4 regions of the Thalassotalea piscium genome follow, and region 1 is predicted to be linked to each of the others. Evidence: predicted binding sites of a transcription regulator. Region 1 holds the regulator's gene; each other region holds the start of a gene.
What was found. The regulator sigma-54, encoded in region 1, starts transcription at its own class of promoters, with help from an activator protein. The targets are predictions, from matches to a motif close to GTTGGCACGNNNNTNGNNT.

Region 2: QUD79_RS14460 (EF-hand domain-containing protein) is a predicted target of sigma-54. The motif match lies at 4,790-4,808, and genes of this name have one in related genera.
Region 3: pdsR (proteobacterial dedicated sortase system response regulator) is a predicted target of sigma-54. The motif match lies at 4,838-4,856, and genes of this name have one in related genera.
Region 4: QUD79_RS15150 (FlgO family outer membrane protein) is a predicted target of sigma-54. The motif match lies at 4,867-4,885, and genes of this name have one in related genera.

Annotation. Positions count from the first base shown of each region.
Region 1 covers NZ_AP027362.1:586,711-594,880, forward strand. The annotation lists gene pmbA (metalloprotease PmbA) at 1-395, shown strand, start outside; gene mgtE (magnesium transporter) at 412-1,770, opposite strand; gene QUD79_RS02500 (HPr family phosphocarrier protein) at 2,075-2,350, opposite strand; gene rapZ (RNase adapter RapZ) at 2,366-3,220, opposite strand; gene ptsN (PTS IIA-like nitrogen regulatory protein PtsN) at 3,293-3,745, opposite strand; gene hpf (ribosome hibernation promoting factor) at 3,778-4,065, opposite strand; gene QUD79_RS02520 (RNA polymerase factor sigma-54) at 4,094-5,602, opposite strand; gene lptB (LPS export ABC transporter ATP-binding protein) at 5,672-6,397, opposite strand; gene lptA (lipopolysaccharide transport periplasmic protein LptA) at 6,407-6,886, opposite strand; gene lptC (LPS export ABC transporter periplasmic protein LptC) at 6,903-7,469, opposite strand; gene kdsC (3-deoxy-manno-octulosonate-8-phosphatase KdsC) at 7,466-8,011, opposite strand; gene QUD79_RS02545 (KpsF/GutQ family sugar-phosphate isomerase) at 8,016-8,170, opposite strand, start outside.
Region 2 covers NZ_AP027362.1:3,253,800-3,261,969, forward strand. The annotation lists gene QUD79_RS14440 (Na+/H+ antiporter NhaC family protein) at 1-461, shown strand, start outside; gene pepN (aminopeptidase N) at 671-3,358, opposite strand; gene QUD79_RS14450 (hypothetical protein) at 3,636-3,983, opposite strand; gene QUD79_RS14455 (EF-hand domain-containing protein) at 4,093-4,374, opposite strand; gene QUD79_RS14460 (EF-hand domain-containing protein) at 4,445-4,726, opposite strand; gene QUD79_RS14465 (sensor histidine kinase) at 5,074-6,570, shown strand; gene QUD79_RS14470 (hypothetical protein) at 6,567-7,130, shown strand; gene QUD79_RS14475 (sigma 54-interacting transcriptional regulator) at 7,127-8,170, shown strand, end outside.
Region 3 covers NZ_AP027362.1:1,767,444-1,775,613, reverse strand. The annotation lists gene QUD79_RS07640 (DNA polymerase II) at 1-203, opposite strand, end outside; gene dinG (ATP-dependent DNA helicase DinG) at 286-2,376, shown strand; gene QUD79_RS07630 (substrate-binding periplasmic protein) at 2,581-3,342, opposite strand; gene pdsO (sortase-associated OmpA-like protein PdsO) at 3,911-4,699, opposite strand; gene pdsR (proteobacterial dedicated sortase system response regulator) at 4,936-5,676, shown strand; gene pdsS (proteobacterial dedicated sortase system histidine kinase) at 5,688-7,850, shown strand; gene queE (7-carboxy-7-deazaguanine synthase QueE) at 7,874-8,170, opposite strand, start outside.
Region 4 covers NZ_AP027362.1:3,404,995-3,413,164, forward strand. The annotation lists gene purH (bifunctional phosphoribosylaminoimidazolecarboxamide formyltransferase/IMP cyclohydrolase) at 1-1,004, opposite strand, end outside; gene fis (DNA-binding transcriptional regulator Fis) at 1,309-1,596, opposite strand; gene dusB (tRNA dihydrouridine synthase DusB) at 1,614-2,579, opposite strand; gene prmA (50S ribosomal protein L11 methyltransferase) at 2,760-3,641, opposite strand; gene QUD79_RS15145 (NAD(P)-dependent oxidoreductase) at 3,827-4,792, shown strand; gene QUD79_RS15150 (FlgO family outer membrane protein) at 4,926-5,591, shown strand; gene QUD79_RS15155 (FlgO family outer membrane protein) at 5,667-6,284, shown strand; gene QUD79_RS15160 (FlgO family outer membrane protein) at 6,294-6,983, shown strand; gene feoB (ferrous iron transport protein B) at 7,059-8,170, opposite strand, start outside.

The DNA.
Region 1 (8,170 bases):
AGCAAGGTAACTTAGCAACATACTTATTAACAAGTTATTCTGCTCGTAAGTTAGGGCTTACTACAACTGGCCATGCCGGTGGTATTCATAACTGGTTGGTGTCAGCAAACGGTGGTGACTTTAATGCAATGTTAAAACAATTAGGCACAGGCCTTTTAGTAACTGAATTAATGGGGCAGGGAGTTAATGTGGTCAATGGTGACTATTCTCGTGGTGCTGCAGGTTTTTGGGTTGAAAATGGTGTAATTCAATACCCAGTATCAGAAATTACTATTGCAGGTAATTTAAAAGACATGTTTACTGAGTTAGTCGCCGTTGGCAGTGATACTGATATGCATGGCAGTATTCGTACGGGCTCTATTTTGTTAGCTGAAATGCAAGTTGCAGGGAATTAGCAACTTTGTTGACTCGTTAACCTAAAAGCAGTGTTGCTGTACCTAAAAAGGCAAAAATACCAACTACGTCGGTAACGGTTGTTAAAATAACACTTCCTGCTAAGGCAGGATCAATTTTCATCCGTTTAAGTAGTAAAGGTATAGCAACCCCTGCAACCCCTGCAGCAGTCATATTCATTAGCATTGCAAAAGCGATAACCGCACCTAACATAAAATCTTGCTTCCAAATAGCAACAACAGCTGCAATCAATACTGCCCAAATAATGCCGTTTAAAAAGCCGACGGCAAGCTCTTTATAAAGTAAAGCACGAGAGTTGCTTTCACCTATGTGTCCTAGCGCTATACCTCTGATAACAAGTGTTAAGGTTTGATTGCCAGCAACACCCCCCATACTGGGGACTAACGTATTTAAAATAGCAAGAATGGCTAATTGGGCAAGTATATCTTCGAACATTGATGAAACAGCAACAGCAAATAATGCGGTAATTAGATTAACTCCTAACCAAATTGAGCGCTGTTTAGTACTTTTAAAGACAGGTGCAAAAGTATCGGCTTCATCATCAAGACCCGCCATACTCATCATTGAATGTTCGGCTTCTTCTCGAATGACATCGATAACGTCATCGATGGTAATACGGCCAAGCAAGTGTTTATTTGTATCAATAACGGGGGCTGAAAACCAATCGTAACGTTCAAATAGTTGCGCTACTTCACTTTCAGGGGTGTCAACATGTACCGCTTGTATTTCTTCTACGATTAATGTTGAAATAATAACATCAGGCTGAGCCGTAACTATTGATGAAAGTGAAACAGAACCAATAAAGTGATCTTGTCGGTCAACTACATAAAAAGAATCTGTTGCTTCTGGTAAGTCACCTTTAAGTCGTAAATAACGTAAAACCACATCGACTGTTACATCTGGTCTGATGGTTATAGTGTCGGTATTCATAATACCGCCAGCACTATTTTCTGCATAAGAAAGTGCGGCTTCAACCCGTCCACGATCTTGTGAGTCCATGGACTTAATTACTTCATTGTATACAGTATCAGGTAGGGTTCTTAGTACTTCAACTAAATCATCTGTATCCATTCCTTCTGCGACAGCAGCTAATTTTTCAGGATGGATATTTTTAAGAATACCTTTTCGAACTTCTTCGTTAAGTTCTTCTAGGACATCACCATGGTGATCAGGATCGATTAATTGCCAAAGTACTGTACGGCTTTTACTTGGAGAAGATTCTAAAATTAGCGCAAGATCATAGGCAGGCATATTTTGCAGTAATTTGCGGACATAGACAAACATCCCGCTTTCAAGTGCTTTGTTAACTTGCTGCAGTTTAGTATGACTGTATTCTTGCTCTAAAGCTTCCGGCATATCGTTACCTTGGGCCGTTAAAAACGAAATGAAAAGTTAAGTAATTATCGACTCAGTATGTTATACCAACCTATAAATGAAAGTGATCTCTTAGCTACTCTAAGTGTCCGCTTCTTTATTTTAAATGGTATAAGTAATATTTGACTTTAATTAAATAATATCAATTGTTTAGTGTTATTTACAGCTTTATTAAGGTCTGTGAAGCTATTATTTCGCTTTATCTGAGTGTGAGTGGTATTGGTAAGTGCTATGGTTTTACTAGGGGGGTGTTACCTTAAGCCCTTAGTTTCTAGTTGAAATAAAGCTATTCATCCTCATCAAATTTATCATTAAAAAGTTTGCATACATCGGCTAATGCTTTTTCTGCATCTTCACCTTCAGTAGTAATAGTCACTTCTTTACCCTGTGCGCCAGCAAGCAGCATTAATCCCATAATACTGCTCGCGTCAGCATCTTTTCCTGCTAAGGTAACGGTTACTTCAGCATCAAACTTGTGGCTTAATTGCGCTAACTTAGTGGCAGCTCTCGCATGTAAGCCAAGCTTATTAGATATCATTAACTTTTTGTTATATTTGGCCATGAATATTTGTATTTCTTACGTTGTTGATTTATCGATATCGCGATGGCGTGATTGAACATCGGCTCTTTCTTTACGTAAATTGTTTGCTAATAATTCAGCAATAAATACGGAGCGGTGCTTACCACCGGTACAGCCTATTGCAATGGTGACATAACTACGATTATTTCGCTCTAGGTGGGGTAGCCATGTCATAAAAAAGCTGTTTATTTGCCAGACGAATTTAGTCACTATTGGTTGAGATGAAAGGAAATCTTTGACTGGCTGATCTAACCCGGTATAAGTTTTAAGCTCCTTTTCCCAAAAAGGGTTTGGTAAAAAGCGAGCGTCAAATACATAGTCTGCATCTTGAGGTACGCCGTGCTTAAATCCGAATGACTCAAACACAACAACCATAGTGCCAGTTTTTTTACCTAAAATTCGCTCTCTTACCAAATCTGCGAGTTGGTGAGGGGTTAACTGGCTGGTATTTATGTATAAATGAGCGCGACTAGATATAGGCTCTAGTAACTTTTTCTCTAAAATTAGTGCCTGATCTAAGGCAATGTTTTGTCTAATTAATGGGTGTAATCGGCGAGTTTCGCTAAAGCGTTTAATTAAATCAGAGTCATCAGCATCTAAATAAAGAATATTTAGTTCAACAGTTGTGGGCAGGTAATCAAGTATTTCAGAAACGTCAGCTGGGTCGTTAGGTAAGTTTCGAACATCTAAGCTGACTGCGACTGTTTCATAATCATTTATTACGGTATGTGTTAACGCCGGTAGTAAATTTACGGGGATATTGTCAACACAGTAATAGCCTAAATCTTCAAGTACGCGTAGTGCGACACTTTTACCTGAACCTGAGCGACCACTCACAATGGTTAATTTCATTTTTCAGCCTTATTTGGCAAAATGTGTAGCCAATAATAGTGTTTATCTATCAATGGCTATAGTGTTAAAAAATTAACTGGCTTGTTTAATTAAATCAAACATTTCTTGCGCAGTAGTACTCTTTCGAATTTGTTTGCAAAGCTGTTTGTCGGTAAACAGCTCTGCGATATTTTGTAATGTCACTAAATGTTCTTCGCATTGTTGCTCAGGAACAAATAATGCAATAAAAATATCAACAGGTCTATTATCTATCGCGTCGAACTCTATCGGTTGTTCACTAGTGGCAACTATTGCGACAGTTTTGTTTGAATTAGTTAATCGGCCGTGAGGAATGGCTATACCATTACCTATCCCTGTTGAACCCATTTTTTCTCGTGCCATCAAACTTGTTAATAATTCATAAGTTGATGAGTCGTTAAGTTCGTTAGAAGCTGCATCACAGATAACTTCTAGTATTCGCTTTTTACTTGTGGCTTGAACTGCACATAAAGTGCAGTTCAAGCTAAGTAGTTCAAGTAACTTCATGATACCGGTTTACTTAGCTATATTTTATAGCGTTAATGTTGAGTTATTTTGCCTTTATATTTTAATATTTGGCGATCTAGTTTATCGACGAGTCGATCTATTGAAGTATACATATCCGCGTTATCGGCTTTAGCATGTACTTCTGTTCCGCTAAGGTTAACGGTTGCCTCCGCTATTTGACTATTCTTTTCTACTGTTAACACCACGTAAACATTATGAATTTGATCAAAATGTCTTTCTAATTTTGCGAATTTTGTATTTACGCTTTCACGTAATGCCTCGGTAATTTCAACATGATGACCTGTAAGATTAATTTGCATAACATTCAATCCTTATTGTTGCGTTTACTTAAAGTAAACTTTTACGTTGATTAGAAGGGGGAATAGATAAAGACTCTCGGTATTTTGCAATTGTTCTTCGTGCAACATTAATACCCTGCTCTGCGAGTAGTTCAGCCATTTTGCTGTCACTTAGCGGTTTAGCTGGTATTTCTGCAGCCACAAGTTTTTTAATCAATGCTCTAATTGCAGTTGATGAGCACTCGCCACCGTTTTCGGTACTTACATGGCTAGAGAAGAAAAACTTAAGTTCAAATATGCCTCGAGGAGTGTGCATATATTTTTGTGTTGTTACGCGAGAAATTGTAGATTCATGCATATCTACAGCTTCTGCAACATCGTTTAGCACCATGGGGCGCATCGCTTCAGGTCCATGTTCAAAAAAGCCTTGCTGGCGCTGCACGATACAGTTAGACACTTTTAATAACGTGTCGTTGCGGCTCTCTAAACTTTTAATAAACCATTTGGCTTCTTGCAAGTTTGATCTAATAAATTGGCTATCAGTTGAGGACTTCATAGAGCGTGCCATTGAGGCATATTGCTGGTTTACTGACAATTTAGGCGCAGTATCAGGATTGAGCTCAACAACCCAACGACCATTTTTTTTCTCAACGGAAACATCAGGAATAACGTATTGGTCTTCACCTTTAATGACACTGTCACCGGGGCGAGGATCTAATGTTTGAATTAAGCGGATAACCTCACGGAGCTGATCTTCTTTTAAGCGAGTTTTACGCATTAATTGTCGATAATCACGACTACCAAGTAAATCGATATGCTCGCGTAATACTAATTTGCTTTCTTCTAGCCAGGGTGTTGATTTGTCAAATTGATTAAGCTGAATAATTAAACAATCAGAAATGCTACGTGCACCTACACCTATAGGGTCGAACATATTAATCCGTTTAATAACGGCTTCTACTTCATCTAGCTCTAGATCGTCAGCGCCTACACTTTCTAATATTTCTTCAGCTGAAACAGTTAAATAGCCAGCGTCATCAATAGCATCTATGATCGCTGTGGCAATCGCGCGGTCTGTATCAGAGAAGGGAGTTAAGTCCATTTGCCAACGCAGGTGGTCTTGAATTGAATCGACAGTTTCGCCCTGATATGTGTAATCTTCGCTCGCAACACCTACGCCTGTATTTGATACACCGGCACTAAAACTTTCATCCCATGTTGTGTCTATATTTAATTCTTCAGGGATCTCGTTTTTGTCCATTGCCTCAGTAGTGGATATTTCGTCTATCGTTGGTGTAGAGTCTTCACTGCCATCATTATTATCAGTCGTACTTGTTTCAGTTGTAGAGGCAGAAAAAGCATCATCGAAATTATCTGTACTACTTTCCTGATCTGAATTTGAAGATTCATCAACTTCTAATAATGGATTACTGTCTAACGCTTCTTGTATTTCTTGTTGAAGATCCAAGGTCGACAGTTGCAACAATCTTATTGCTTGTTGCAACTGTGGAGTCATTGTAAGTTGTTGTCCAATTCGGAGCTGCAGACTAGGGCGCATCGAAATACTTATGTTCCTTTAATTATTAATAACGTTTATCGCATTAACTAATACTATAGTTTGAATATACTATAGCGTGAATTGCTCACCAAGGTATACATCTCTTACTGTTTGGTTGGCCAGTATTTGATTTGAATCCCCTTCTGCGATCAATTCGCCATGACTTACAATATAAGCGTGTTCACATACATCTAAAGTTTCACGTACATTATGGTCTGTAATTAATATACCAATGCCTCGTTGTTTTAAGTGTAGAATAATTTTTTTAATGTCTCCTACTGAAATAGGGTCAACGCCTGCAAAAGGCTCATCAAGTAAAATAAACTTAGGATCAGCAGCCAAGGCACGGGCAATTTCTACACGACGCCGCTCGCCACCTGAAAGACTCATACCTAAATTGTCTTTTATGTGGTTAATATTGAACTCTTCTAATAAATGTTCAAGCTTTTCTTGACGTTCAATCTCAGAAAGTTCTTTTCGTGTTTGTAAAATGGCCATTATATTGTCGTGTACAGTGAGTTTTCGAAAGATTGAGGCCTCTTGAGGTAAATAACCAATACCTTTTCGTGCGCGTTCGTGCATAGGGAGTAAGGTGATATCTTCATCGTTGAGTATTATACTGCCACTATCATTAGGCACTAACCCTACAATCATGTAAAACGATGTTGTTTTACCTGCGCCATTTGGTCCAAGTAAACCGACAATTTGCCCTTCTTGAACCTGCAAGCTTACATTTTTTACTACTTTACGGCCTTTATAAGCTTTCGCTAAGCTTGTGGCACAAAGAGTTGATATTTCCATAAGTTAATTTTTATCCAACGCTTTGGGTTGTAATACAGTTTTTACTCGATTATTTTCATCACTATCCGCATCGCTATCGGCACTGACTTGTTCCGTGACAAAATTGTAAGTAATTATACTGCCACTGACTTTGCTTCCTTCTTGGCGCAATTCTGCGTTACCAGAAATTACTACGATATTTTGGCTAGGCTGATATTTAATTTCATTAGCTTGTAAGTATATGGGCGTACCGTCATCAAGCTTTTGAGAAAAGGTTGCAGGATTGCCTTTGGCTATATATGTTTTTTCGTCGGTTTCGGTGTCAGTGATCACCTGTACTAAATCAGCTTTGATCCGTAACGTGCCTTGAGTGATCACAACATTATCGATATAGCTAAATATTTTATTTTTTAAATCAGCAGCCTGTCGAGAAGCATCGATATTAATTTCTTTTTTTAAGTCTAATTTGTCAGCATAACTTGTCGAAACTAATGCTGAGCTCATGCCTACTATAATAAGGCTAGTTTTTAATACTTTTAAAAATGGTTTGTACATGTTCAGTCAACGTCATTTGTTTTGTATTTAAGTCTACAATTAGTCCTGAACCATATATGGTGAAGTCTTTCCCTTCAATCATAATAGTTTGCTCAGAACTAATAATATTAGTATTAAGATCTAACTCTAAATACCGACCATGAATTTCTTGTATTAAGCTTGATTGATCTGTTGCCGTTAATGTTACGCGATTTTGTAGCCGTACGCGATTATTACTATATAGAGTCCCTTCATTAGCTTTTAGTTTCCAAGGTGTTTCACTATTTTTTGTAAAAAGGGTGTACTGTGGAAATTCAAAGTGGGTTACAGATAAGTTTGCGTAATGCTCCATACGCTGCGCATCGATAATATATGTTAGCTCACCTTGAGCATTATATATGTCACTATTTAAGGTCTCAGCAATAAAGTCTGGTGTCATTTCATTAGTGATCACTTGTTCTGTTTTTGTTTTTGACTGAAGCCAGTCAACAACGCCATACGCAGCTAATGCTAGAATAAAAAAACAGATGGCGAAGCCGGTTAACCGTGTCATACACTAGCGCCTGTAGCAAAGTGTAAAGTGTTTTGGCTCAACATTATTAAATCGCAACATTCCCTTACCGCACCAAAGCCGCCTCTTATTGTGGTGGTATAGTCGGCAAGGTTCAAAATAGTGGGGTGTGCATCATTAACAGCAATGCTTAAGCCAACATAGGCCATACATTCATAGTCAGGCATATCGTCGCCAATATAAGCCACTTGATTAGGTTTTAATGATAGGGCACTTAACATCTTTTTTAACGCGGGCAACTTATTTTCTTCACCTTGCACTATATGTTTTACATTAAGTGCTGTCATACGGGTCTGAACAATGTTTGATTGTCGGCCAGTGATAACGGCCACGTCAACGCCATTTGCACCTAATGCTTTAATGCCATAACCATCTTTTGTATGAAATGCTTTAAGCTCTTCGCCATCATTACCTAAATAAATGCGTCCATCAGAAAACACACCGTCAATATCACACACAAATAATTTGATATTTATTGCTTTTTCTATAATTGCTTGATTCACTTCACCATAGAGTGTTTTCATTGTATTAAAGTACTCCTGATTTTAGTAAATCGTGCATATTCATTGCACCAATAGGTTGGTTACTTGCATTGACAATAATTAGTCCATTAATTTTCTTATCTTCCATTATTTTTAACGCTTGAGCAGCTAACATTTCTTCGCTAGCTACTTTGGGTTTTT
Region 2 (8,170 bases), 1.2 Mb from region 1:
TTCAAGGCATATCTGAGCTATTACCTTTAGTTATGATTGTATTATTGTCGTTAGCATTAGGCGCAAGCTTGAAGGTGCTAGGAACCGGCACTTTTATTTCAGGTTTAGTCGCAGAAAATCTCCCTTTATTTTTAGTGCCTGCTGTTTTGTTTTTAGCCGGTGGCTTAATGTCTTTCACTACGGGAACATCTTGGGGCACATTTGCTATACTTATCCCTATAGGTATGCCTTTAGTCATTAACCTTGGTTTACCTGCGCCTTTATTACTCGCAGCAATACTCGGTGGCGGTGTCTTTGGCGATCATTGTTCTCCTATTTCAGATACCACCGCAGTGAGTGCGGTAGCTTCAGGCTGCGACTTACTCGAACATGTGCGCACTCAACTTCCTTATGCATTATTTGCCGGCGGTTTAACGATCCTTACCTACATTGCTTTTGGATTAATGTTTATTGGTGCTTAACTACAATTGCATCAATAACACTGCAGCTATCAACTAAAAAACGCCCTAATGGGCGTTTTTTGTATTTGGCTAAATAACCTGAGCTCAGGTTATATAAACCACGCAGGTTAAATTGCTCGTGCTCCTGCTCTATTAAAAAGCCGTAATGTACATTACGGCTTTTGAGCTTTACTTGGTGGTATCAATAAATTCTTGTTAAGTTAAACCGCTTATTTAATTGATATTTTATTTTTAATCACTAAACAACGCTTGTTATTTTGATGAGCAACTAACAATGCCCTTTTTGTACCGGTAGAAAGGTCTTTATTGTCAGCTATTGCTTTTTCTAAACGAGCAACACTTTCTGTTGTACAGCTTGTTGGGATCATAGTGCCTGCATAGGTTCGCATAAATACATGATCATGTGCTTTATCAACTTCAGCAAGCATTGCTATTCGGCTATCAGCCGTTAGCTCATTAAGTGCCGTTTGCTCAGAAGGATACATAGCCCCCATTGCTGCACGAAGTTTTGCATAAGGCATTGGGTTTTCAGTTGCATGTATATTGGCTAGCCATAAGGTTTTAGTTGCTGTATCAGGACGAATGACTTGTGCAGAAATTGCTGACTTTATTCCTGTATCTGAGTTATCAGCTTGTTGCTCTTTTTCAAGTAACGCTAAGGCTTGAGGATGCTGATAACGGTTCAAGTGACGAATAATTCCCCAACGTAAATCTTGGTTGATGGTGAGGTTTTCAATCGATTGATCGCCATTAAGTAATGCAACCAAGGTGTTCATGCCCTTATCAGACGTTGCAAACGACTGGTAATACCCAAACCAACGACGCAACTTATTGGTATCATTGATGTTGGCTAATGTATTGTCCCATGCCATTTTTTCAAGCTTTTGTAATGTCTCTTGCACATAGCTATGCTCCATAGTGTAAATATTTTTAATGTACGAGGCACTTTGTGCAATTTGCGATAACGCTTGCCCAAGTATGGTGTAATCAGTTTCAAGCGGGGCATTGGCAATTGCGGTATCGATAAAGTCGTTTAACGGTAATTGACCGTCGCGTACGCTGTCCCATAATGCCTGCCAAAGCATTGAACGTAATAATGGGTCGTCTACTTTACTTAAGTTACTTTTTGCTGTTTCAAATGACTTAGCATCTAAATTAACTTTTACAAACCCCCAGTCTTGATAATTTGGGTAAACTAGATCAGGGCACTTACTACCAATAAGAGGTGCAACACTGGTGGTATTCCCACGATAAGTAACAGCAACATTTTCTGTTAAATTTAGTCCCTTTTTGTCAATGGAAAACAGTGCAACTTGAACATGTTGTTCACGTAATGTCGGGAAGTTTTCATCTGCAGTTTGTAATAAATTAAATTCAGTAATTTTACCATTTTCACACGCAAAGTTACTCTGAATAGTATTTACCCCAGCTTTATATAACCACTCTTGCTTCCAGTTATCTAAATTTTTACCTGAGGCGTCAGCTAAGCTTTCGATAAAATCGTCTAGTTCAGCATTTTGGTATGCATTTTTAGCGAGATAATTATGAATGCCACGCCTAAACGTTGTTTCGCCCAGTAAATGACGTAATTGATTAAGTGTAGATGCACCTTTTGAATATGTGATCGCGTCAATATTGTCAAATGCATTTGCTGAAGACGGAATAGGTACTTCTATTGGGTGAGTAGTTATTTGTTGATCTTGTCGATAAGCTGACTGCTTACCATACGCATAAAAAGAGCGCCATGCATTATCAAATTCTGTTGCTTCTGCAGTTGCTAATGTCGCCATAAAAGCGGCAAAACTTTCATTTAACCATAAACCATTCCACCATTTCATGGTCACTAAATTACCAAACCATTGATGCGCCATTTCATGCATTATTACACTGGCTAAACGTTGTTTCTGGCTTTGGCTCATTTCGCCATTGGTTAAAAAGCCACCTTCTCCAAAAGTAATTGCCGCAGCATTTTCCATTGCCCCATAAATAAAGTCTGGCACTAATACTTGGTCATATTTTCTAAATGGGTAGTCAACCCCATAATAGTCTTCAAAAAAAGCCAAACCTTTGTGGGTGTAGTTAAACCAATCTTGTGGTACCACTTGTTGTTCTACCGACTGCCTAACAAATAAACGTAGTGGGTACTTACCCGTGTTATCTTCCCATTTGTGATAAGGCCCTGCATGTAGTGAAAAATTATAAGGGCTAAGTTTTAAAGTACGGTCAAAGTACCATACCTTTTTATCCCCTTTAATTTCTGAACGTGTTTCTTTCATAGCAGAAAGTACGTGCCAGTTAGCAGGCGATGTTACCGTCATTTGGTAATTTGCTTTTAGATCAGGTTGATCAAATAACGCAAACATTTGTTGTGCTGCGGCTGGCTCAAAATGAGAATATAAATAGACTTTACCGTCTACAGGATCAACAAAACGGTGTAAACCCTCGCCATTGGTACTATGCTTTCGCGTAAAGCTAACCGCAACTGAGTTCTTACCTGTATTTAAGTCTGCAGGTGCTAGAGTAATAAACCAGTTATTATAATCTGCGGTAACGTCTTTACCATTAACGGTTAATTTATTAATACTTGCTTCGTTCAAGTCAACCGTTAACGGCGACGACGCATCGTTTAACTGGAAGTTAATAACAGATGTTGCACTAAAGCTTTCTTCACCCGTTAATTCAAATGTTAATTTATAATCAACATCAGACACTCTTTTAGAGCGTTGCATGGCTTGTGCTTCGCTTAAATGCGCGTTATTTGCTCGCACTGAAAAAGTTGGTATTTCTGAATCAGTAATTACGTCTTTATTTATGTTGTTTTGGTCGCTATTGCTAGCTTGATTACAGGCGCTCAACACGAAAGTTGAGACAATAATCATCAAGAGGGATGATCTCACAGGAATTCCTATTATTTGGCAAATTATTAGCGTGAAAGTATTGTAGACCTTCAACTAGGTCATAGACTATAGAATAATAATTATCTGGGATAAAGGAAGGTTAACTAGCGTATTTATAATGACATTCACCTTTTTGGAAAGAAAACCCCATCTACTTTTTTACAAAAACAGCAAGTACAAAGTAATACCATAGGTTAGCATAAGTAAGTATTTACTTTCGTTATAAAAACCTATGGTATGAGCTAGTTATTATAAAACGTCGCTTGTAACTCGTCAGCTAATTAGCGAGTTTAAATAACATCGCAGTACTTTGTTTCTTTAAGTCGATTATTTCCGATACAAGGGCACCATTTTTAAAACGATCAAAACTAACAGTATTTAATGATAGTTTACGACAAAATTCGACTACAGTATTATAGTCATTACGTGAAAATTGCTCTTGTTCACGACTCATCAATCCATCGATATAAGCGCTATCGCCATTCACATTAATGTTGACGATAGCTGAATAAGGCTGTCCGTAGTCTTTTACTCTTAAAGCTCTTACTGCTTTTACTTCAAAAATCCAATCATCTAATTGGATATAGCGTGTCATTGCTGGCTTTGGAATATCTGACTTGATCATTTTTTGTACCTTGTAAAAAAAGCCAGTTACTTGGTTGGGGGACAGTAACTGGCAAAGTCGAGCTTAAACGGCTAACAGACTTACTTCTATTTTAAAGTAAGCCATTAAATTAGTTATTACTGTCGAAAGCGCTAAGTTCTGCTTCACTTAAGCCGCCATCATTATTAGCATCAATGTGATCAAAGTTTTCTAATAATACTGCATGCTTACTAACAGCCACTTCCGCTTTGCTTAATAAGCCATTACCGTCATTATCAAATTTACTTAATAATTGAGTAAGATCTACCTTGCTTACTTCATTTGAAAGTTTTGCTGGCTCATTTGCACTAACATAAAAAGCAGCTACTAAAGAGCTAATTACAACTAAGGTTACTTTTTTTAAACTAAACATATTTTTTCTTCCTTCATAAAGTGATTAATAGTGATTGGTTAATACTGAGTGATTAACCAATAAGCGTCTGTTAGTTATCTAATTTAAATGAACTAAGTTCTGAATGGCTTAGCGTTTCATCGTTATTGGTATCAATATCATCAAAATTCTCTAATAATATTTTGTGCTTACTCGCGGCCACTTCTGCTTTACTTAGCAAACCATTACCGTCTTTATCGTATTGACTTAACAATTGTGTGAGATCGACATTAGACGCTTCAGTTGCAGTATTTTCTGGCTCGTTTGCGCTAACATAAAAAGCGGTTACTAAAGAACCAACAACAACTAGCGATACTTTTTTTAAATTAAACATAATTTTATTCCTTCATAGTTAGTATGGTTAACGTAGTAAGTTTATGTACTATCACTTGGACTATTGCAGGCAACGTGCCAAAATGTAACCAACTGAAATTAAAGGGTTTTATATAAACCACCAGGGATACACTGTCGCTAATTAGCAACAACTAAAATAATTTCAAATAAACTACTTAACGCTGAGCCAACACAAATATAAAAATAATGTTAAATAACAATAACTAAGAAGGTAAATTTTCAACAAAGTCTCCTGTCGCTAATTTGAGACAATATTGTTTATCCTCACTAAAAAGGGTTAAATCGGGGTATTAGATAGTGGTTTACAACAAATAAGCGCATTAACTTATGCAACAATGGATTAAAAAAATCTCGTTTTATCATGTTTCAATTAAAACGCTAACACTTATGGGGTTCGGCTTGGTTGCCCTGCCTTTGGTTTTTGCGTTTCTTTATAGTGCAAACCAAGTGAATAAACTCTCTGAGCAAGGTACAACTGCAATATTTAACGTCGCTGAACTTGTTGAAAATAATAGGCAGGTGAGCCAAACCTTAACGCGATTAGAGCGTTTTGCTAGCCAATACGTAGTGTTGAAAGAGCATGAATTGCTTAATCAATACTTAGAAAGAAAAGCAGCGCTAAAGCAAATTTTAGTACAAGAGTTTAGCCAATATAATGATGAACAGTTCCGAAAAATCATTCAACAGTATAATAACAAGCTCATTGAAATCGACCAGCTGATTCAAGTAAATTCAGTAAACTCAATAAGCTTAGAGCAGCTTCAACGATACTTTAGAGAGCTTGCCCTCGTTAATCAACAACTGGCTTTACATTCAAATAAGGTTATTAATCAACAAGCAAGCAATATGGAAAACTCTGCCAACCAAGTTAAACGCACTATGCTCTTTAGCTTGTTAATTATTCCTATCACCCTATTAATTGCTGGCATTTTTATTGTATTAATTACATTACCTCTTAAAGTATTGCTCGGTAAAATTAAATTGTTAGAGCAAGGTAACTTTCAACAACCAATTACTGTTGATGGCTCTATTGAAATAGAAGAAATAGCAGAAGCGTTAGAGTTAATGCGCAGCCGTTTACATGCATTAGAGCTACAAAAATCGAGCTTTATTCGCCATATTTCTCATGAACTTAAAACGCCGTTAGCTGCGATTAGAGAAGGCACTGAGTTGCTTTACGATAACAGTGTAGGCGCATTAAATAATGATCAACAAGAAATAACACATATTATTCGCACGAGTGTTAATCGTTTACAACGCCTTATTGAAGACTTGCTCGATTTTAATATTGTGCTTGACTCAACCAGCTTACAAGATGCCGAAGTTATTAACTTAGCCAAAGAAGTTAAAAGCGCTTTGGAGCTTCGTATTTTAGACTTAAAAAGAAAACAATTAACCATTATTCAAAAGGTAGATAACATTACTATTCAGTGTAACAGCAAGCAATTAAGCGTAATATTAGATAATTTGCTATCGAACGCGGTTAAGTTTTCGCCTGAAAATGGCATAATTACCATAAAGTCATGGGTTGAAGAGCACTTGTTACACTTAACAATTACCGACCAAGGTGCTGGTATATCTTCGCATGACTACAATCAAGTATTTGATGCTTTTTATCAAGGCTCTACAGCGCACAACAGTCAAATAAAAAGCAGTGGCTTAGGTCTAACTATTGTAAAAGAATTGTTGATGCGTTTGAATGGAACAATCAGTATCGACAGTAGTACTAAGTCTCCAAGTTATACTACTTTCAAAATAACATTACCCAAAGCCCAACTAATATCACCTTTATCTGTTACTCATACGGAACCTGATTCACTATGAATTTATTACTTAGCCCCTTTAGTATTTTTAAAACAGCCCTGGTAATTGTATTGATTACGCTAGTGTCTGGTTGTCAGTTAACTGCAAAAAACAATACCGAATACTCTTATTACGGCAGTTACTATTTATGGATAAAAAGCCTTGATAACGAAGAACTAACTACAGAGATTAAAAATCAACAACTTAAAGAGTCACAAGGGAACCAAGCGGCAGAATATCATTTATTGTTACTTCACAGCTTGCCCAATTCTCCAATACATAATCCGTATTCTGCAAAGTCACGACTTAACCAGCAAGCATTAATTCAAGAAGCACAAGCTCAATTTAATGTAGGAGATCTTGCTTTTATTATCATGCTTAGGGACCAACTCAACCAACAGTTATTAATTTTAAATAAGTTAATTAATAAAGAAAAAACTAACACAGAAACACAGAAACAATTACAGCTACAGCAACAGTCAATTGAAATGCTTGAAATGCGCTCACAAAAATTACAGCAACAAATAATTCAACTTAAAAAAATTGAGCGCTCAATTAATGATCATGGTACATCGTTATGAGTATAAATAACGAGAACAACAATAGCGCAATCGACACCAAAGAGAAGGTGTTAATTGTTGACGATGATCCAAGTTTATTACGGTTGCTAGGCATAAGACTTACAGCAGCTGGCTATCAAATAGAGTCGGCAGAAAGCGCTAAGCAAGCGTTAGGAATTTTAAAAAGCTTTCAGCCACAACTAGTGATCAGCGATCTACGTATGGAAGGTATGGACGGCATGGCGTTATTTGAAAAAATACGTCAACAATACCCCAGTTTGCCAGTTATTATTATGACAGCACATGGAACAATTCCCGACGCTATTAATGCAACTAAGCAAGGTGTTTTTAGTTTTTTAACAAAGCCTTTTGAAAGCCAAGAGTTACTGGATACGGTTAAACAGGCTATTCGTTTACAGCCCCTTTCAAGCACAAATAATAACGATCAAGCTCAGCACGTTTGGCGAGAAAAAATCATTTCGCGTAGCGCGGTAATGGAAACACTATTACAGCAAACTTATCAGGTAGCAAAAAGTGATTTTAGTCTGTTAATTCATAGCCAAAGTGGTACGGGTAAAGAGCTATTAGCGCAAGCAATACACCAAGCAAGCGAGCGTAGCACAAAGCCTTTTACCGCAATTAACTGCGCTGCAATTCCAGAGCAATTACTAGAGTCAGAACTTTTTGGCCATAAAAAAGGGGCTTTTACTGGCGCCGACAATCACCATATTGGTTTATTTGAAGCCAGTGATGGTGGCACCTTATTTTTAGATGAAATTGGCGATATGCCAATGAATTTTCAGGTTAAGCTACTACGTGCATTACAAGAAAAAGAAATACGCCCCGTTGGAAGTACAACTTCAGTAAAGGTTGATGTACGAATTATTGCTGCTACTCATAAAAACCTTCAAAAAGCGATTAAAGAGCAAACATTTAGAGAAGACTTATATTACCGCTTAAACGTGGTTGAATTAGTATTACCGCCATTGTCTGATCGAAGAGAAGACATTCCCCTGCTTGCACAACACTTTTTAAGCCAAACATCAGGGCGAACCACTAAA
Region 3 (8,170 bases), 1.2 Mb from region 1:
GTAATTAAGTGCTGTGCTTGCTCACTGTTGTTTTGTTCAATAAAAAAAACAGGCTTTTCACCACTAATTTCTAACTTAACAGGTCCGGTTGTAGTTTTAATCCACAAATACACTAAAGTACCGCCAGGTGTATCAATAACCTGTCGAGTTAATAAAATGCCTACACCGGTGTATAAAGAAGTTTTATCTGCAGAAATTTGCATTAATAATTCTGCTCTTTACTAAAAAGCTGTTAATATAACCAGTAGTGTAATTGATAGCGTCTTTAATGGAAACCATTAGCTAATGTTAAGTGATAAAATAAAAACAGCCATTCGTTCGTCTTATAAAGCTATTGGTGAAAATTTACCTAATTTTAATCCAAGAAAACAACAAACATTTTTAATTGCCGAAATAGCCAAAACTTTAGCTGGTGAATACGATAGTGTGCGTAAAATAATCACTATCGAAGCAGGAACAGGCACGGGTAAATCACTGGCCTATAGTTTGGGCGCTATTCCATTAGCCATATCACGTAATAAAAAGGTATGTATTTCAACCGCAACAGTAGCTTTACAAGAGCAATTGGTTGATAAAGATCTTCCTTTTTTAAAGAAAAATTCAGGACTTAACTTCAAATTTACACTAGTAAAAGGTCGTCAACGTTATGTTTGTCGGCAAAAACTGTCTTGTGCGGTTTCAAATGACGAAACCCCACAAGCAGGTTTTACTTTTGCTCAAAAGCCAAGTGCACTTGATGTTAGAACACTCAACACCATGCATAAAAAATTAACCGATGGTAGTTGGCTTGGCGATCTTGACTCTTGGCCTGATCCTGTGCCACATCACATTTGGCTGCAAATCCAATGCGACAAACATAGTTGTTTAAAACATTTATCTGAACATAGTCATTGCCCGTTTCATAAAGCACGAGAAACTATGGACGAAGCAGATGTATTAGTCATAAACCACAGTTTGTTATTGGCTGACTTAGCCCTAGGTGGTGGTAAAATACTCCCACCACCAGAGGATACTTTTTACATTATTGATGAAGCCCACCACTTACCTAAAATAACTAGAGACCACTCAAGTGCTAATGTGGCTGCTAAAGGTTCAGTAGAATGGCTAACCAAATTAAAAGAAACGGGTGATAAAATATCTGCTCTTGTAAAGTCTCAATCGGCAATTTCTCCAGCGTTAAAACTAGGTGATGACTGTCAAGACACTATTATTGAGATGCAAAAAGTAGTTACGTTCTTTGACAATAATGCACCAGCTTACTTTGCTTCAATTAAGGAAAGTGACGATGCTATATATCGTTTCAACAATGGTATTATTCCAAAAACATTAAAACATTGGGCAGAAGATTTAGCCGACTTAAGCAAAAAGTGTATTACACATACTAACAAGCTTTATAATTTGTTGATGGAATCTACCAAAGACGGTGATACCCAAATGTATTTAGCTGAGCCTTTGTTAGCTGAAGCTGGGTTTATGTTACAACGTTTAGAAAATTTTCAGTCACTTTGGCAGATGTACGCTAAAACAGATCATGAAAAAGGTGCACCATTAGCAAGGTGGATTGAAAAAGTAGAAGGGAAAAGACAAGACTATATAGTTTCAGCCTCTCCCATAGATGTTGGTTTTGCTTTAGAAGATATGCTTTGGTCTAAATGCGAGGGTGCCGTGCTCTGTTCAGCAACCATTATGGCACTTAATTCTTTTGATCACTTTAGACGACAAGTAGGATTATCTCAAAACGATGGCAGTCAATACCAACAGGTAGACTCTCCTTTTGACTACAAAAATAATGCTTCGTTAATTATCGCTAATATGGATAATGAACCTAGTGCACCGAATTTTACTGATGAACTTATTGTAAAGCTACCTGAATTAATTGCACAAGATAAATCAACTTTAGTACTTTTTTCTTCGTATTGGCAAATGGAGCAAGTGGCAAAGTCGTTACGCAAAAAGCACAAAATGGAGATTCAAGTACAAGGAGAGCAATCTCGACAGCATATTATTGAAGCACACAAAAAACGGTGTGACCAAGACAAACCCAGTATTATTTTTGGTACACAAAGTTTTTCCGAAGGACTTGATTTACCCGGTAAATATTTAACAAATTTAATTATTACTAAACTGCCATTTTCTGTTCCTACCTCTCCAGTTGAAGAAGCACAGGCAGAGTTCATTACAGCAAAAGGTGGTAACCCATTTATGTCGCTATCAGTACCTGACACTTCAAAAAAACTAGTGCAAGCAACAGGTCGATTACTTCGTAATGAAAAAGATACCGGCGTGATAACCATTATGGACAAACGCCTACTAACAAAACGCTACGGTAAAGATTTATTAAACAGCTTACCGCCTTATAAAGTGATAAAGCACTAACAATTAATGCTTAACTTGTTATTTAAAACAGCTATCTAGGATACTATGTTCGCTAGAAGGAGCACCATAAAAGAGATAATGCCGATAAGAAATTTGAAAAGCTCTTGAATCGATTTATGATTTAAATCGAAGACAGTTTAACGGACTTTATTTACATTGGTTAGTAATGTTCAAAAATCTGTTGTAGGCTCGAACTGAAATGAATTAGTTTATACTCTGTATTAATTGATTATACTCTCCATTCTCTTTCATTACCTTTAGCACCTCCGCCAGCTTAATTGCGATAGCTTGATGTTTTTGATGTAAATAGCTGAACATATGTATTTCAACTAATGCAGGGCTTTGACGCATAATTTTTCCCTTGTAGTTCTCATGATGTTTAAGGATAAGATCGCCCGTTGACTTACTGGTTATAGTAAAATCAGCTCTATCCTTATAAACTAATTCAAACGCCTGTTCTGTTGAAGATACTTGCATTAAATATTGAAAGTAATCCTTATTTTCCTCAATAAATAGTGTACCTTGTTCATAAGCAACAGTATAAGGGTAAAGGTTTTCCCAACCATCTACATCAATTGTTTTTTTGCTATAAACCCATTGTTCAACAGAAAATATTGTTTCATTAACACGAACCAAATTAGCGTATATATTTTCAAAGTTATCGACTCTGAAAGCAATTCCGTCAATTTTATCCTCGTTCGCCCATAATAAATTTCGTTTATTGGGTAAATTAACTAATGAAAATTGATAGCCTAACTGTGCAAAAGCGTGTGTTAAAATTAGATCGGCTTGCTTGAAAAGTAATGTATGAGATCCATTGGTAGTGCCAAAAATCAATTTATTTTGCTTTGTTTGTGCTACATACGGCAATGCCTCCCTTGCTAAATTAAGACTATAAGCCTGAGGTGTTAAAAATAATACCCCAAGTAATAGATAAGTTAACTTGCTGTGTAATTCCTTTTTCATCTGCTCACCTACTATAAACAATTAACGAGTAAAATAAACGGTTTACAACTATTGTCATGTTTAACTCAGTATAGTAGATATAATAAAAACAAATACAAAAGATTTAGGGCGTGTTGATCTTTTCTGAATATTTTTGCAGCGATTTATTTGGTGTTTATACAAGGCCGAACTTATGTAATGGGCTTGTTCCCCATAAACATATGAAAACGTGGTAGAAAAACCAAAGGGGCGCTGTCCTTCGGATACGGTTTAAACATGATTTACTTTTCGTTGCTTACACGGAAGTAGGTACTTAGCGTGATCAGGACGCGGAAACTGTCTAGCTCATTTATGTAGAATAACTTCACTTTGCTCGCTACGCCTCAATTAAATCATGTTTAATTCGTACAAAATACGTACACGAATGATCAACACGCCCTATTTCTTAGAAAAATTAAATAAGGCCAGTAGTATGGGAGCTACTAGCCCTTATCTAAAAGTTACATCGCTATAATATGTTTAGTTTACACCTCCTATTTAAGTTTAAGATTTACTCACTATAAAAAGAACCATTGGTAAGCGTTAATGTTTAATAATTATTTGCTACGTGCTGATCATTTTCGATATTGTTTTCGTTAGAACTAAGTTTAATAACCACTCTACGGTCATAAAAGCTCACCTTTTGCTCATTCGTTGCTACCACCGGCGAGTTATCGCCAAATGCATAAAGTTTAATACGATCTGGTGCCACACCATTATCAATTAAGGCTTTTTTAACTGAATTAACACGCGCAATAGACAAAGCATGGTTGTTTTTACTGTTTCCTTGTAAATCTGTATACCCCGATAAATCGACTGTTAAATGCTTTGCTTGAACCAAAAGTCTAGCTAAAGCGTCTATTTGCGCTTCATAATGTGCTTGTATTTCACTAGATCCTGTAGAGAATTGTAAACTCATTAATAAGTTTTCTGCTTGTAATTTACTGGCCTGAGATAATGATGCTTTAACCGCAGCAATTTGGTTACTAAAAGCTCGTTCTTGTGCCTCAAGCTGTTGTGCATATTTTTCATCTAACGCCGCTTTTGCTTGCTGTTCCTGTACGATGGCGCTCGATAAGTAAGTTATTTCTTCTTTTGCGTTAATTTCTTTTGCTACAAGGCTGCCTGCGATCCCTGTAATAAGTGCGCCTGCTGGTCCGCCAAATATTGCACCAAGTACCACACCCACCCCGAAACCAACTCCTTCTTTGTCACCCGCAGACATAATGGTTTGTGCTTCTATTTCATTGATGGCATTCTCTTGTGCCATTAAAGGGCTTGCTGCTAAAGATGCAATAACCATAGTGTTTACAATTGCGTTTTTAGTAAAAGTTTTCATACTATTTCCTTTTTCATGTTAAGTGTTATGCGTGAAGCTGATCAGCAAACGATTATTTGCTGTTAGCTTTCGATGACGTTATTTAAACAAAGGAATTTGGCTTTAATACGCTGTAAAAATGGCAATATGAAGGTCAATTGTGGCAAGATTATGGCAATATCGTCTTTAACAAGACGCACTTAATAATATTCGTTATAGTTCACCCATAAATATCACTTGTTAATACCTAAATATATATGTCAAAAAGAATTGCTATTGTTGAAGATGAAGCCGCTATCAGAGAAAACTATGCCGATGTACTAAGAGCACAAGGTTATCAAGTGCAAACCTTTGCCAATCGTGAAAGTGCTACCCAAGCTTTCACTCTACAATTACCTCACTTAGTTATTTTAGATATTGGTTTAGAGCAAGAATACGATGGTGGCTTTACTTTATGTCAATGGTTACGCACCTTATCAAGTACCTTACCTATAATTTTTTTAACTGCTAGAGATAATGACGTTGATACTGTTTCAGGCCTTCGCATAGGTGCTGATGATTATTTAACTAAAGATATTAGCTTGCCGCATTTAACTGCTCGTATTGCAGCATTATTTAGACGAGAAGATGCACTTAAACAACCATCGGCTAAAGAGCATATACTTAATTTAGAGCAGTTAGAGATTGATGTACAACGCATGACAGTATCATGGTTGTCTGTGCCACTTGATATTACCATTACTGAGTTTTGGATGGTTCACGCATTAGCGAAAAACCCGGGATTTGTTAAAAGTCGACAACAATTAATGAACGAGTCAAAAATATTTGTTGATGACAGCACCATTACCTCTCATATAAAACGAATTAGAAAAAAGTTTATTAAAATCGACCAAACATTTGACTGTATAGAAACCGTTTACGGTATGGGTTATCGTTGGAATACCGCCAACAGCAACGCTACCAATCACATAACCTCATCCGTAACTGACCAAGAGTAAAGTGAATTATTATAATGCGCATTAGATTTGGGCTTAGAGCCAAACTCTTATTACTCGCCAGTGTTTTGTTTACCATCCCTTGGTTTGGCTATCAATATGTGTGGGAAATGGAAAAATACCTACGTTATGGCCAAGAACAAACTATTTTAGGCACAGCTCGCGCATTAGCCACTGCCTTGCATGAAAGGCCCAACCTATTTAACAACCAAGCAAGCTTTTTACCCAGTGTTGAACAAGGGAAAGACTTTTATGGTTATGAATTAAAGCAAGCGATTCAATTAGATGGTTTGCCTAACGATTGGCCAAATTATGAAAATAGAATTCATTTATACAACCAACAAAACAGTATTAACCCACTACTCGCGAATATAAACTCCGAACATATGTTCACAGCTACAATCGCTAAATATGGTAAGTATTTATACTTATTTATCAGTGTTGTTGATAACAAAGTAGTTTTCAGGCCGACAAATGCACAAAGTATTGTTAATAATGACCATTTAGAAATAGCTTTGGTCGATAATAGCGGCGTTTTCAATCGATATATTATTGCTAACAAACAATCTGGTTGGTTAGATAGCTACCGTATTACTCATCTATCGGGCCCCTTTCCAGAGGTAGCCAACTTTATACAAGGACATTGGCTAACAACTCCCCAAGGCTACAATATTGAGTTACGAATACCACTCACTCATGTTGGTGATCAAATTGCTTTTGCTGTACACGATGTTGACAGCACAACTGAGGGAATATCTTCTAGCATTGGCTCTGCCGACCCTAGTCAAAAAGAAACCTTGGGCACAATTGTTGTGCCATCACCTGAAATAGAGCGCATTGTAAAAGGTATGAGCCATACTAATTCTCGTATTTGGGTGGTTGATCAACATAAACGGGTATTAGCCAGTGCTGGCGACTTAACTAAAGCCGGTGGTGTGTGGCAACGTACTCGTTTGCCTGATGACAATACAAACGGTAATAATTTAAGTCCTTGGCAACAACTTGAGCAGAATTGGTTAATTCCTTTGTATTATAAATTTCTTACAAAACCACCAAAGGCGTTTATTGATAATTTGTATGATACACAAAATTTAACTGGCCAACATATAGAAACGGCACTTATTGGTGACCCTTCCTCTCAATGGCGATTAACAAAAGACCAACAAGCAGTCGTATTATCAGCGGCTTACCCTATTTTTATCAATCAACAGGTACACGGTGCGGTTATTGTTGAAGAAACAACAAATGGTATCAGAACATTAAGAAACAAAGCATTAGAAAAATTATTTAGCGCTATTATTGCAATTCTACTCATTAGTGCTGTGGTCTTTTTATTATTTGCTTCTCGTATTTCCAATCGTATTAGCAAGTTGAGAAATCAGGCTGAGAATGCCATTGATGAAAATGGACGAATTACGGCAAGTATAACGGCTTCAACAGCAAATGATGAAATAGGAGATCTTTCACGTAGTTTCGCGCAAGTTGTAAACCGTTTAAGTCAATATAATCACTATTTGGAGGGAATGTCGTCGCGGTTATCTCATGAATTACGCACTCCAATAGCCGTAGTAAGAACGTCACTCGAAAACCTATCATTACATGATATACCCCAGCAAAGTCAACAATATATAGATAGAGCACAAGGAGGGATTGCAAGACTAAACGCAATTCTCACCAGTATGAGCGAAGCTACACGTATAGAGCAAATGTTAGTGAGCTGTGAACGAGTAAATTTCGATTTTAATCGAGTATTAAATGGTTGTATTCAAGGGTATCAGCAAGTTTATAGTACAATTAATTTTCATTATAAACCTAGCGATAAAGCACTTAGCATGAATGGTTCACCAGAGCATATCGCCCAGCTTTTCGATAAAGTGATTGCTAATGCTGCAGAGTTTAGTATTGACCAAAAAATATTTATAACAACTGAATACCATAGTAAAGAAGTGGTTGTACATATTAGTAATAACGGACAACTTTTACCTGAACAGATGCATGAGCGTTTATTCGATTCTATGGTGTCAGTAAGAAAAGGGAGTCAAGATACCCAACCGCATTTAGGTTTAGGCTTATATATAGCCAGACTAATTTGTCAGTTTCATCAAGGTAAAATTACAGCCACTAATCATCATAATCCGCAAGGAGTTACCATCAGTATGAGTTTTCCTAGGACCTAGCAACTAGGTCCAAAGTGAGTAGCTTATTCTATCCCTATGTATTTATGTACTTGTACAGATAAACGCCAGTTATTGTCTATGCAGGTTTGTATCGCTAACTCAGTTGCACGTTGTTTTTGACTAATAGGCTGTAAGTAAATTGGTGTGTGCTTAACATTATGATCTAACAAAAGCTTCTTTAGATCGTCAACGTGCTGTTCTGTTGCAACAGGGTGTTTAATTTCATTGGCACGCTGCATCGCACTTTCTAAAATAGCATAACCACCTTTCATATTTATTTTTGGAGAAACAGTTACCCAACAGCGCTCAGTGGTAAGTAT
Region 4 (8,170 bases), 1.1 Mb from region 1:
GCAGTATCTGCATCTAATTCACGGTTAAAAGCAATAATGCCACCAAACGCTGAAGTAGGATCCGTTTTGTAAGCTAATTCATAGGCGGCTAGAATGTTATCTCCAATGGCAACTCCACAAGGATTTGCATGTTTAACAATAACACAAGCAGGTTCATCAAATTCTTTAACACATTCTAATGCTGCATCTGTATCAGCAATATTGTTATATGAAAGTGCTTTTCCTTGCATTTGGTTAGCCGTAGAAACTGATGCTTCTTCCGGTGATTGTTCTACATAAAAAGCAGCGGCTTGATGTGAGTTTTCACCGTAACGTAAGTCTTGTTTCTTAATAAACTGACTATTTACGGTACGTGGGAACTTGTTTTTATTTTCAAAATTTGGTGCTAAATTATCGCTACCATAGGCAGGTAACATTTGACCAAAGTAGTTTGCAATCATGCCATCGTAAGCAGCTGTATGTTCGAAAGCAGCAATAGCCAGATCAAAACGCGTACTGTAGCTTAATGATTCATTATTATTATTCATTTCTGCAAGTACACGGTTATAATCATGCGCATTCACTATAATAGTAACGTCTTTATGATTTTTAGCAGCAGCTCGCACCATTGTTGGGCCGCCGATATCAATATTTTCAATAGCATCAGTTAATGTACAACCTTCTTTTGCTACTGTATTGGCAAATGGATACAAATTAACCACAACCATATCGATTGCATCAATGTTATGTTCTTGCATCACAGCTTCGTCAGTACCACGGCGCGCTAAAATACCACCATGAACTTTTGGATGAAGTGTTTTTACGCGACCATCCATAATTTCAGGATGACCTGTGTGATCAGACACTTCTGTTACTTTAATGCCATTATCAGCAAGTAACTTAGCCGTGCCTCCGGTAGATAAAATATCTACACCTTTTTGTGCAAGACTGCGGGCGAAATCGACAATACCAGTTTTATCAGAAACACTTAATAGTGCACGTTTGATCGGGCGAGGGGTATCCATTACGTTTTGCTTACCTATAATTAATGTATATTTATACCAATTTCACCAACTATATGATCACTTCTACTAGCTAAAACAATCAACTACGACGCTGTTTATTTAATAATTAGAGCAACTAGTTATGAAAATAAATGCCTTGTATTTGACTGTTTCTTCTGCGTATAAAGTAGATCACTTATTATTAAAACTGGTATTAGAATAAATTGCAGGGAAAAGTTATCCATTTGGTCAACTTAGAACCCTAATAAGTAAAAAAGCACCCTAGGGTGCTTTTTCGTTGCAGGTACTTAATACCTGCAAAATTTTAGTTCATACCGTATTTCTTTAATTTCTTACGTAAAGTACCACGGTTAATGCCTAGTAAGTTCGCTGCGCGAGTTTGGTTACCTCGAGTATACTTCATTACTTCTTCAAGCATTGGCGCTTCAATTTCAGAAAGTACAAGGTCGTACATATCATCTACATCATTACCGTTTAATTGTGATAAGTAGTTGCTAATAGCGATTTTAGCTTGAGTACGTAATGGTGAAGCCTCAGTTTGAGCTTGCAAATTACCAGTAACAAATGGAGATGAAATATTTTGTTCAAACATATAGTTCAGACTCTTTCTTAAGTTAAATTATCAAAATACCTAGTTAATGCTGTTAGTTGGTCTTCTGTTGACTCTAATGCATTAAAAATAGAACGAAACTCTTTATCTGGTTCAAGCAATTGCATGTACCAAGATACGTGTTTACGGGCAAATCTTAAGCCCATAAAGTCACCATAAAAATTATGTAATCCTTTAACATGTTCAATTATTATTGAACGCTTCTCTTCCATAGAAGGTGGCAAGCTATGCTGCCCTGTTTCCAAAAAATGATTAATTTCTCGAAATATCCACGGTTGGCCTTGAGCACCTCGGCCGATCATCACTGCATCAGCATTGGTAAATTCAAGTACCCGTTGTGCTTTTTCAGGGCTAGTAATGTCTCCATTAGCAACCACAGGAATAGAAACAGCTTGTTTAATTGCTTTAATGGTATCGTATTCCGCATCGCCTTTATAAAAGTCGTTGCGTGTACGGCCATGTACCACTAATGATTGAATACCATTGTGTTCAGCAATTTTTGCTATTTCTATGCCATTACGTGTGTTTTCACACCAACCAGTACGAATTTTCAATGTAACTGGTACTGATACAGCATCAACAACAGACTTTACAATCTGCTCCACTAACAAAGGCTCTTTTAATAAAGCAGAGCCTGCTAGTTTCTTGTTTACCTTTTTCGCTGGGCAACCCATATTAATGTCAATAATTTGCGCGCCATCATTAACATTAACTTTTGCTGCAAAAGCTAGCTCTTGTGGGTCTGACCCCGCAATTTGAACCGAACGTATACCGGCAAGCTCGCTATGGCGTGTTCGGTGCAATGATTTTTCAGTTTTCCACACCTTAGGGTTTGCTAATACCATTTCAGATACGGCTAACCCTGCCCCCATTCGACAACAAAGCTCTCGAAAAGGTTGATCAGTAATACCTGCCATTGGCGCTAACATCACCTTACTGGCTAATGAATATGAACCTATTTTCATTGCTGTTTTTTTGAGCTACCAGTCAAAAGGGCGCTAAGTTTACGCGTTTTTATTTGAATTGAAAAGAATATAAATTGAACAAATGACGCTTTTTTTCATCATTTTGATATTGACATTTTGCAAACTATTGATGTGTGCAGATTTTAACCAAACAAGTATTAAAATCTGCACAACTTTTTATTATTTTCGTGTACCGGATAAACGTACCCACTCTTCTTGAACAGCAATATTATCCATTTCACACCACTGGCCATAGAGTATTTGCAATTCTTGCGCCTGATTTTCCAACACACCTGATAAAGCTAACAAGCCTTTTTCTCCAACAAACTGCATAATAACAGGCGCAAGCTCTCTCAACGGACCTGCTAAAATATTTGCAACAACAACATCTGCTTGAATGCTCGGTTGGTCTGCTGGTAAGTACAATGACAAGCGATCTTCAACCCCATTTCGTTCTGCATTGGCTTTGCTTGCTTGCAATGCTTGTGGATCTATATCAATACCAATAACTCTTTCTGCCCCTAACTTTAATGCGGCCAATGACAAAATTCCTGAACCACAACCAAAATCGACAACAGTTTTACCTGTTAAATTTAAGCTATCGAGCCAAGTTAAACACAATGCAGTAGTTGGGTGAGTGCCCGTACCAAAGGCTAAACCGGGATCTAACATTACATTAACTGCTGTTGGGTCAGGCACGTCGCGCCAGCTTGGACAAATCCATAAACGCTCACCAAACTTCATTGGATGAAAGTTATCCATCCACTCTCGTTCCCAATCTTTATCTTCTAGCTGCTCTAATTTAAAACGCATTGCTTTTTTATCAGGATGAATTGATTGTAAATAAGCAATTACTTTGTCCATATCATGGCTAGCGTCGTAAAGCCCCATCACAACCGTATTTTGCCAGTAAATAACCTCGTCGCCGGGTAAAGGCTCGTAAATAGGCGTATCTTTGGCATCAATAAAAGTAACCGCTTGTGAGCCACTGGCCATTAACCAATCACTGTATTTTTCAGCGGTATCTTCATCAGCACTAATTCTTAGTTGTATCCAAGGCATTTATTTGGCTCTGCTTTATATAATATAATTAGCATAAGTTTAACATTACTGACTTTTATCGGTACAGGTTACCTTTCATATTTTAAACATTAATTATAATTTTATCTGCTGTTCGTAATTCTCACGTTATAGTATTCTCCATTAATACACCACTACGTAATGCTTTAAGATAAGTAATTAAACAAATGAAATATTTTCCCATTTTTTTAGACGCTGTCCATATTAACGCTTTAGTAATAGGTGGTGGTGATGTTGCCGCCAGAAAGATAGAATTATTACTGAAAACCACAAATACCATTACTATTATGTCTGCACACGTAAACGAAAGCGTTGAAAGATTAATAAAAAGTAATCAATTAGTATGGTTGGCACATAACTATCAGCCCGGCCTGTTAATGCAATATAATCTAGTTATTGCCGCTACCGATCAAGAAAGTATAAATACACAAGTCGCTAAAGAAGCGCATAAAGCCAATATACTGGTAAACGTGGTAGACCAACCTGCCCTTTGTCGATATATCACGCCAGCGATAATAGACAGAACTCCAATAATAATTGCTATGTCTAGTTCAGGCACTGCACCTATTTTATTACGTATGTTACGCGAGCAAATAGAAAAAATGTTACCCGCAGGATATGGAAAGCTTGCCGACTTCTCGTTTAAATTTCGTGAGCATGTAAAAGCTAGAATAAAAGGCTTACGTAATCGTCGTACATTTTGGGAAGAAACATTACGCGGCACAATTGGCAAAATGGTACTTAGTGGAAATATAGAACCTGCCGAGAAATTACTCATTAATAGCTTAAAAAACAGTGTTGCCCCACCAAAAGGCGAGATAGTATTTATTCATACCCTTTCAGGTGAGCCAGATAAACTAACCTTAGCTGCACACCGAGAAATGCAATTTGCAGATGCTGTAATTTACGACGAAGCCGTTAATGAACAATTAATTGAATATATTCGCAGAGACGCTGACAAATTTCCGCAGAGTATACCTTCTACTATTTTAATTAATTACCAACACGCAATTGAACTAGCAGAAAACGGAAAAAAAGTTATTTATTTACTCGCGGGTAATAACCCTTTACCCGCTAACGTAGCGCTATCTCAAAGTGCGATTAGCACCCAACAACTTGTTAGTGGCCTGTAGATTTTAGGTTATGTATATCATTGTACGAGGTCATTTTTTTGTATGTAATAAGCTTTATCAAATATTTTAACTATATTGGCTTTAATATTGCTTGTATTAATCATCAGATAGCGTTTTTTGTAGGGCTGAATTAATGAAGTCAATAAAATATATGTTAACAATAGGGTTATTAATATTGATAACCGGCTGCTCTTTAAGTCAAGTTAGTCGCTTTGATTTAGGTTTTAGTAATAACGACGAAACCAGTAACGTTAAGCGTTTATGCGTTAATGATGAAGGCGATTTTTATCAATGTAAAGAAATGGAACTATCCAATCAAAGCACTGATAATAAAGATGAATTCAAAAGCCACTTATTTCAGCCCGGCACAAACTTTCAATCCCTTGGGGAATACACTGAACAAATGGTCTACGTAATATTTGACAAATTAAGTGTTAACCCAGTGGTAAAATCTATTGCAGTTCCCCCCTTTATTTCAGTATTACCAAACAGTGCTAGCGATAGTAAGCTGAACATAGAATTAGCAGAGCTATTTATTGCCGATCTCCAAAATATTGGCTTGCCGGTGGCAGAAAATGTCCTTACTTATGCAGAACCAAGTGAAAAAAATGACTTTCTCAATACTATTGCCTACATACAAAATAACGAAGATGTTGGCTATATATTAAAAGGCACCGTCAGAAAAAATGATAAAGGCATTATGATTTATGCAAAAATAATTAATGTCGAGAGTAAAGCGGTTATCGCATCAACATCAAAGTTAATACCACAATATTTGGTGAACAAGTTTGCTAGTTGATGCAAAAAGTAAATAATAGTTAAATTTAACGTATCGAAACGCTGCTGAGCAGCACAAAGGTTATTGAGGTAAAATATGCACCGTTTACTCGTATTTATTTGTAGTTTTTTACTGTTGTCATGTGCGCAGTCACCTCAGGGGAGCAATAACTCTATAGACAATAAGCAAAATAATACAGCTGATAGCTACGTATCAAGCACTAGCAATGAAGAGATGATCCACCAGCGAATGAAGGTGCTAGCTAACAAGCTGTTTTCTACTGCACAAAATATTGAACCAAGCCACCCCCTTGCCGTAGGTACTTTTTTACCTGTAACCCAGTTGGGCGGAAAATTAATACCCAGCGACAACTTTATCGGTCACCAAGTTCAAGAAAGCTTAATTACCTTAAGCACACAAGCAGGCTTAAATGTTATTGAATACAAAACCATGCCATCTGTTAAATTACAGTCAAGCTACGACGTTATGTTATCAAGAGATATTAACGAGCTTAATAAAGATTTTAACGCTTATTACTACTTAACAGGTACTTACGCAGAGCAAACCGACCTTTACATTATTAATGCACGTATTATAGAGCTAAAAACTCAGCGTGTAGTGGCTGCAGCAACTGATTATTTGCCCATTAACATTATGTCAACACAGCGTAAAGTTGGCATGAAAAACAACATGATTTACCGTAACGCTTATTAAGGTGATGTGATGAAAAATTTGATCTCCGCAGCTTGTGTAGCCGCCCTATTAACAGGCTGTTCAACTATAGACAATTCAGTTTCGACCCAGGCTAATGAAACACAAGTACAAACTAATAATGAACTAGCCGCTAGTGGGGCAGGCGATGCACTATTTCGCTTTCCAAAATCAACAATGAACAACAAAACTGATGAAGAAATTTTTCAAGGCCCTGCACTCACCAAAAACATTAATTTTTATATGCGTGGGTTAATGCAAGATTTAGTGAGTAACTTAGAATACGTAAATGGAAGAACACCAGTTGCAGTTACCAGCTTTGTTAATTTAGATAGCGACTTTGAAAGTAGTAGTTTGTTAGGCAACCAAATCGCCGAAAGCTTAATGCATGAAATTCATAAAGTAGGTATTCCGGTACTAGACTATAAAGTAACTGATTACTTACGCGTAACCGAACAAGGTGACTTTATTATGAGTAGAAATTTTAACGAATTAACTAACAACATACCTATTCGTTACGTGTTTACTGGAAATTTAGTAAAGCACCAGGGCGGATATTTAGTTAACGCACGTGTTGTTGGCATTAAGTCGAAAGCGGTCGTGGCATCAGCGCAAAGCTTTATCCCTGCAAGTGTTGCCAAAGCAATATTAGATACAGAGCCTAGAGTTAGCGAACAACAAATACCGTTAATTCAGGGGTAAAATACTCAACAGTCAACTATATCTCTCTTCAATTATATAGACGTAGTTGACTGATATTTTAGTAAAAAAGTGCTTTTACTTACTATAACTTACTGCAATTGGAATCGTTAACACCGCTTTGCCCTTTCTTTTCAGCCAGAAATATATTGCCATAAAGGTTAGTATTACTAATGTGATACTTGTTGATGCATATAAGGTTTGTTCGCTAAATGTTGCCACTTGGTAAACGAGTGTTGCCACTAAGTACGCCAGTGTAAAGCTCCATAATGCTGCAAACGATGCCCAGCGATTTCCTACTTCATTTTTTATCGCCCCCATTGCCGCTGCACATGGCGTGTACAGTAAAATAAAGAGTAAGTAGCTAAATGCGCCTAATTGCCCCGCAAATGCATTTTGCATGGCATGATAGGTAGAAACAGTGACATGTTGTTCTTCTGCGGCCGCATTCAAATCGGTTACATTTCCAACATCAACACCTAAAGGATCATCTGGCGCTATACCTAATAGGTTTTCTTTAATTGAATCTGTCGCTTCTTGCCAGCGATTTGCAAAACTAAGTTCTGCTTCATCTTCTTCAGCTGCAGACGAATATAGGTTATTAAAGGTAGCAACTAGTGCTTCTTTAGCAAAAATTCCAGTAATTATCCCCACACTGGCTTGCCAGTTGTCTTCTTTAATACCAATGGGCGCTAATGCAGGTGTAACAAGCTGTGCTGTTTTGCTTAAAATTGAGTCATTCTGCTCATGATGTCCAAAACTACCATCTGTGCCTAATGAGTTAAAAAAGTTAAGAAAGCAAACCACTATAACAATGGTTTTCCCTGCACCAAAAACAAATGATTTAGTGCGTCGTCCTACCCGTTTAATTAACGCCCCTGCTCTAGGTACTTCATATAAAGGAAGCTCCATAAAGTTAGCTGATGTATTGCCTGAAAGTACGGTAGCTTTAAGTAGAAAACCTGTAAATAAAGCCGCGGCAATACCTATTAGGTAAAGAAGAAATACTAGGTTTTGACCGGACTCTGGAAAGAATGCCGCTGCAAATAACGCATAAACAGGCAAACGTGCACCGCACGACATAAATGGCGACATCATAATGGTGGTAATGCGTTCTCGTTCACTGTCTAATACTCGTGCCGACATTACCGCCGGTACTGTACAACCAAAGCCAACAATTAATGGTACAA